DNA from 3 places in the Stenotrophomonas sp. PS02297 genome. Region 3 is predicted to be linked to each of the others. Evidence: riboswitches for the same ligand, from Rfam matches in the RefSeq annotation. Region 3 holds a riboswitch; each other region holds the start of a gene.

Region 1 (2,195 bases), on a different contig from region 3:
CTTGACCGCCTTGCCCTGCGCCTCGGCCTGCAGGTAGGCGCGTTCGAACGCCTCGCCGTACAGGTCGGTGAACTCCGGCACCACGCGCGGATCGAACAGCGACCATTCCTGGTCGGCTTCCACGCGCTGCATGAACAGGTCCGGCACCCAGTTGGCCAGGTTGAGGTTGTGGGTGCGGCGCGAATCGTCACCGGCGTTGTCGCGCAGCTCCAGGAAGTCCTCGATGTCCGCATGCCAGGTTTCCAGGTACACGCAGGCCGCGCCCTTGCGCTTGCCGCCCTGGTTGACCGCGGCCACAGAGGAATCCAGCGTCTTCAGCCACGGCACGATGCCGTTGGAGTGGCCGTTGGTGGACTTGATCAACGAGCCGCGCGAACGCACCCGGGTGTAGCTCACGCCGATGCCGCCGCTGAACTTGGACAGCTGCGCGATGTCGCCGTACCTGGCGTAGATGGATTCGAGCGAATCGGACGGCGAATCCAGCAGGAAGCAGGAGGACAGCTGCTCGTGGCTGGTGCCGGCGTTGAACAGGGTCGGGCTCGACGGCAGGTAGTCCAGGCTGCCCAGCCGCTGGTACAGCGCCAGCGCCTCGGGCACGTCCTCGCTGAGCGCGCTGGCGATGCGCAGGAAGAACTGCTGCGGGGTCTCGATGACCTTGCGCGTGTGCGGGTGGCGCAGCAGGTAACGGTCGTACAGCGTGCGCAGGCCGAAGTAATCGAAGTTGAGGTCGTACCCGGGATCGATCGCGTCGTTGAGCTTGCGCGCGTTGACCTGCACGAAGTTCAGCAGGCGGTCGTTGATCAGGCCGACCTCATGGCCGCGGCCGACCGACTGCGAGAACGCGTGGATTTCCTGGCCGGACACTTCCTTGGCGATGAAGTTGGCCAGCAGGCGCGCGGCCAGGCGGCCGTATTCCGGCTCCTCGCCGATCAGCAGCGCGGCGGTGCGGATCGACAGTTCGTCCAGTTCCTGGGTGGTGGCGCCGTTGTACAGGCCGGAGATGGTGCGGGTGGCCACGCGCATCGGATCGACCGCATGCAGGCCTTCGCAGCAGCGCTGGATGGCGCGGACGATCTTGTTCAGGTCCACCGGCTCGGTGCCGCCATTGCGCTTGGTCACGCTCATGGCGGTGGCGGTCGGCGGCGGGGTCAGTTCGAAGCCGGCCTCGGTCGGGACAACGGCGGTATCGGTGGCGGTCACGGTGATGTGTCCTCATGGCGGGATGCACGCGGCGCCTGCCCTCGCAGGAACCTGGGCCGGTGCGGTTGGCGAGCATGGAAGGACGGCGTCGCAGCGACCGAGACGGACGCGACCCAGGGTCGCCACCGGCGGTACCGCGTCGCCAGCCGTCTTCCCCTCGAAGACTCCGCAGCCGGCACCGCGCGCTGTGCTTCGCGCGGCCGTCGGCAGGTCTTCGGACTCATGGGCATGGAGGCGGGGGCCTCCTCCTACTCCGCCGCTTCCCAAGGCATCGGGCCTCAGTGCTTGGTGGCGGGATCGTTCCCAATTACCGCTGCGGGGCAGTGCCGGAATGGCCATCCAAGGCGTCACCGGCTTCCCTTTCAATCCGGTGGGGAGCAACCCACCAGAACCGACGGGACACAAGATAGTGGGGGTAAATGACAGGGTCAACGCCAAATCTTGTGGATAACCGCCTGCCCCTTGGGGCACAAGCGATCCGGCTCGCGGCCTCGTGCCCGCCCATGGCGACCTGCCCATCGCGGCTGCGCAGTCAAGCCCTCGGAGCACCATTCAGAGGTAGGAAAACACCGCGCGCATTCATCATCCATTGCCCAGGCTTCGCCGCCATGACTTCCGGCCGGCGCCGCGACCGACGGCAGCCGGCGATGCTGTCTCCCTGTCGAACACGGAACACCCCGCATGCGCCGCCTGGTTCTCGCCACCGCCCTGCTCGCCCTGGCCGCGTCCGTGGCCGCCCGCGCCGGCACGTTGAAATCGCCGGAGCTCTCCTCCACCCAATGCGGTGTCAGCACCGACTACGACGTGCTGGTCGATGGCGGCGGCATCTGGCTGCGCAGGCACGACGCCACGCCGCGCGAGATCGTGTTCCACAACGGTGAACTGAGCGTCGACGGCCGCATGCAGGTGGTCAGCGCCGACGATGCGCAACGCCTGCGCGTGCTTGAGGCCGGGGTGCGCCAGATGATGCCGGCGGTCACCGGCATCGCCAACGA
Region 2 (2,195 bases), on a different contig from region 3:
TCGTCGTTGCGCACGCTGGCCTGCAGCGAGTGCGCGCCGAAGCGGCCCTGGTACTCGGCGAAGACGCCGGTGTTGTCGCGGCTGTCGATCGCATAGGCCGTGGTGCCGGTGACCTCGTCCTTCTGCCAGTCGGCACCGGCGGTCAGCTGCTGGCCCTCGGCGAACAGGACGTCGCCCTGCACGCTGGCGGTGTCGCGGCGCGTGTCGAAGGTGGAAACGAACGTGCGCTTGCCGGCGTCGGCGAAGTAGCTGTCGGCCTGGTCGTTGTTGCGGCCGACCTGCGCGGACAGGCGGAACGCCTCGCCGGGCGTCCACAGCAGCTTGCCGCCATACACCTGCTGGTGGTTTTCGGCCTCGTTGCCGCTGTAGATGCTGCCGTCGTATTCGTTGCGGCTGCTGGCATCGAGCACGTGGCCTTCCACGCTCAGGGTTTCGGCCAGCGCATAACCGCCGCGCAGGTTGAGCGATGCGTTGCGGTAGCCGTCGCGATCGGGTTCGTCGACGTAGCAGCCCTGGAACAGCGCGGCCGAGCCGTTGCAGGCGTTGATGCCGTCGGTCTTCTGCCAGGCGCCCTGCGCCGAAACCCAGCCGCGTTCGCCACGGTTGCTGAAGCCGGCGCTGGCCTGGCGCAGGTTGTGGCTGCCGGCGGTCAGCGCCAGGTTCTGCTGCAGCCCCTTGCCCGCGCTGCGGGTGAAGATCTGGATCACGCCGCCGATCGCCTCGGAGCCGTACAGGCTCGAACGCGGCCCGCGCACGATCTCGACGCGCTCGATCTGGTCGATGGGCAGGTCCTGCAGCGCCGGCATGCCGCTGGTGGCCGCGCCGATGCGCACGCCGTCGACCAGCACCAGCACCTGGTTGGAGGCGGTGCCGCGCATGAACAGCGAGGTGAGCTTGCCGGCGCCGCCCTGGTTGGCGAAATCCAGGCCGGCGCGGCCGCGCAGCAGGTCCAGCACCGAGCCGGCCTGGCTGCGGTCGATCTGCTCGCGGTCGATCACCTGCACCGGCACCACGCTGTCGGCGATGGACACCGGCGTGCGGGTGGCGGTGACGATCACGTCGTCCAGTTCGGTGGGCGCCTGCTCGGCGGCGGCGATGCCCGGCAGCGCGAGCGCCAGGGCGAGGGAAAGGGTGTGGTACGGCAGTTTCATGGGAACTCCTGGACCCGCGCGCTCCCGCGCGGACGGACGGTGGGGGCTGCCAGGAGAAGGGGACGACGGAGCGCGCGCACGGCGTCACTGCCGCCGCCATGCCCTCCGCATCGCAACCAGTCGGCTTCCGGGCCGGTCTCCGGGCTCGCAGGCGAAGCGCGTCGGCGCTTCCGTCCAGGCGCCTTCCCGTGCGATCGATGCACAGTGGCGGTATGCCTGTCCTTGTCCTGCTTACCGTTGCGGGGGCAGCGCCGGAATGGCGCGGCCAGGGGCATCCCTGGCGTGCGCGGCACCGGCTTCCCGTTTCAACCGGCCGGAGCGAGCCCGGCCAGTCACCCGAAAGTGCGCGCATTCTATGCCATCGCCCGCGTCGCCGCCCGGCGCAGCCGGTGGCGGGTGGGCAGCGCCGGATTGGCGCCCTGTGCGGCACATCGTGGAAGCGGCCCGCGCCCTACAATGCGCGATTGCAATGCAGTATCGGAACACACGTGACAGAAGCATGGTTCACCCGGCCCTGCCCGGCGCCTTCGCAGGCGCACCGGCAGCATGCCATCGCCCGCCAGCGGCAACTGACCAAACCGGAAGGCGCGCTGGGGCGCCTGGAAACCCTCGCCATCGAGCTGGCTGCGCTGCAGGGACGCGAGCAGCCGCAGGCCGCGCGGGTGCCGGTGCTGGTGTTCGCCGGCGACCATGGCGTCGCCGTGCAGGGCGTATCGGCGTATCCGGCGGAAGTGACGGTGCAGATGCTGCGCAACTTCGCCGCAGGTGGTGCCGCCATCGCCGTGCTGTCGCGCGAACTGGGGTTGCCGCTGCATGTCTGGGACGTGGGCAGCCTGGCCGACGCGCCGCTCGCCGGCGTGACCTGCGACAAGCCGCGCCGTGGCACCGACGATTTCAGCGCCGGTCCGGCGATGGCGCCGGCCGACCTCGATGCGGTTTTCGACGCCGGCCGGCGCGCGGTCGAAGCCGCTTGCGGCGACGGCGCGGACCTGCTGCTGCTCGGCGAGATGGGCATCGGCAACACCACCTCGGCCAGCGCGCTGG
Region 3 (2,195 bases):
GTCTTAGGTCGGTCACTCGCCGGTGCGGATGCGGGAGTCCGAACCCAGTGCGGCATCTCGTAACGTGCGATGTGTACATCCACGATATCCGGATCGATCAGGGTTGATGCAACCGCAAACTCGAGTCCGAACGGCTCAAATAGAGCCTCAAGGCTTTGCCGTACATTTTGTTCAATTGCCTCCCTCTTTGCTTGGCCCTTCATGGTTAGCGCCAGCACAAGATACCAAAAGATTTTCCCGAAATCGGGATTGGTCAAGGGAAGCCTCCCCTTTAGGTAGTTTACATCCGAGAAGATATCTCGGTCAGATCGCATTTTTTTTACCGTCGTTGCAAAAGCCTCATCCATATCCCGCCCTCTCTTGAGACCAAGGGAAAGGAGAGGCTTGTGATTAAAAGCCACAATGAAGACCTCATGGTCTATTTTAAATTTCTGAAACCTAGCCTCTGAATCCTTGCGAATCAGAGCCATTAGCGCTTGATCCATCTATTTTTCCTCGCATATCTTGCTCAAATAACGCGACTAAAATCGCTAGATTTTCTTGAAAGAGCACGTCCTCGCTCGAATAGCGAACATGATTATGAGCAAATCATGGCGACGGATGTCGGATGAGAGGATATCACGATACTTTTAGTCGGCAACGGAGATGCCTTCCACCCCCGATAAACATCCCTAATCTCCTCCCCCTGCACGCATCTCAAGCCCTGAATGACTAGTCACGCATTCCTTAACTGTCACTGGGCTCTATATGACAGAGAGAAAATCGCTAACCCGTTGCGCACCGCAACTTGCTTTCATTTGAGACCAACTCCTACACTCCGCCGCATCACAGGTGTCCTGCCGCCGTCACGTTGCGCAGGGTGAAACGGGAAGCCGGTCCGATGCCGGCGCTGCCCCCGCAACGGTAGGCGAGAAAGCCCGACGGACGACCACTGCGCGCAGCGCGGGAAGGTGTCGGATTGATGCGCGACGCATCGCTCGCAAGCCCGGAGACCGGCCTGTGCGGGATGTCTGGAAAGGCATCCCTCTCGGGCGTTGCGGTGGGCGACTCGGCGAGCTGATGGAGCCGCCTTGCGCGCCCGTCATCTTGTCCTGTCCTCCACCCCGCCTTCCTTCGCGGGTGTGCGATTCGGAGACAGGCAAATGAATGAGATGCATCGTGTTGCGGCCAGCGCCGCGACGGTCAAGCTGCTGATCGATGGCGAGTTCGTCGAGTCCGGCAGCACGCAGTGGCGCGACGTGGTCAACCCGGCGACGCAGGACGTGCTGGCGCGGGTGCCATTCGCCACCGCCGGCGAGGTCGATGCCGCCGTCGCCGCGGCGAAGGAGGCCTTCAAGCGCTGGCGCAGGACGCCCATCGGCACCCGCGCGCGCATCTTCCTGAAGTACCAGCAGCTGATCCGCGAGCACATGGGTGAGCTGGCCGCCATCCTCACCGCCGAGCAGGGCAAGACCCTGCCCGATGCCGAGGGCGACGTGTTCCGCGGCCTGGAAGTGGTCGAGCACGCCGCCGCCATCGGCAACCTGCAACTGGGAGAGCTGGCCAACAACGTCGCCACTGGCGTGGACACCTACACCCTGCTGCAGCCGCTGGGCGTGTGCGCCGGCATCACCCCGTTCAACTTCCCGGCGATGATCCCGCTGTGGATGTTCCCGATGGCGATCGCCACCGGCAATACCTTCGTGCTCAAGCCGTCGGAGCAGGACCCGATGGTGACGATGCGGCTGGTGGAACTGGCGCTGGAAGCCGGCCTGCCGAAGGGCGTGCTCAACGTCGTCCACGGCGGCGAGGACGTGGTCAACGCGATCTGCGACCACCCGGACATCAAGGCGGTGTCGTTCGTCGGCTCGACCAGGGTCGGCACCCACGTCTACAACCGCGCCTCGCTGGCCGGCAAGCGCGTGCAGTGCATGATGGGCGCGAAGAACCACGCGGTCATCCTGCCCGACGCCAACAAGGAGCAGACCCTCAACGCGCTGGCCGGCGCCGCGTTCGGCGCGGCCGGCCAGCGCTGCATGGCGGCCTCGACGGTGGTGCTGGTGGGCGAGGCGCGCAGCTGGATTCCCGGGCTCGTCACCAAGGTCAGGACGCTGAAGGTCAACGCCGGCACCGAACCCGGTACCGACGTCGGCCCGGTGATTTCCTGCGCCGCGCGCGAGCGCATCGAGGCGCTGATCGCCTCCGGCATCGAACAG

The links. Region 3 has a riboswitch for cobalamin ahead of QMX80_RS04380 (CoA-acylating methylmalonate-semialdehyde dehydrogenase). Riboswitches for the same ligand answer to the same signal wherever they lie in the genome.
Region 1: another riboswitch for cobalamin. It lies ahead of QMX80_RS04530 (ribonucleoside-diphosphate reductase subunit alpha); the one in region 3 lies ahead of QMX80_RS04380 (CoA-acylating methylmalonate-semialdehyde dehydrogenase).
Region 2: another riboswitch for cobalamin. It lies ahead of btuB (TonB-dependent vitamin B12 receptor); the one in region 3 lies ahead of QMX80_RS04380 (CoA-acylating methylmalonate-semialdehyde dehydrogenase).

What each region holds. Positions count from the first base shown of each region.
Region 1 covers NZ_JASCOS010000011.1:19,948-22,142, forward strand. Annotated here, with positions in the region: gene QMX80_RS04530 (ribonucleoside-diphosphate reductase subunit alpha) at 1-1,200, opposite strand, end outside; cobalamin riboswitch at 1,388-1,611, opposite strand; gene QMX80_RS04535 (DUF2884 family protein) at 1,882-2,195, shown strand, end outside.
Region 2 covers NZ_JASCOS010000079.1:10,403-12,597, reverse strand. Annotated here, with positions in the region: gene btuB (TonB-dependent vitamin B12 receptor) at 1-1,151, opposite strand, end outside; cobalamin riboswitch at 1,264-1,506, opposite strand; gene cobT (nicotinate-nucleotide--dimethylbenzimidazole phosphoribosyltransferase) at 1,640-2,195, shown strand, end outside.
Region 3 covers NZ_JASCOS010000010.1:52,648-54,842, reverse strand. Annotated here, with positions in the region: gene QMX80_RS04385 (hypothetical protein) at 1-485, opposite strand, end outside; cobalamin riboswitch at 813-1,016, shown strand; gene QMX80_RS04380 (CoA-acylating methylmalonate-semialdehyde dehydrogenase) at 1,152-2,195, shown strand, end outside.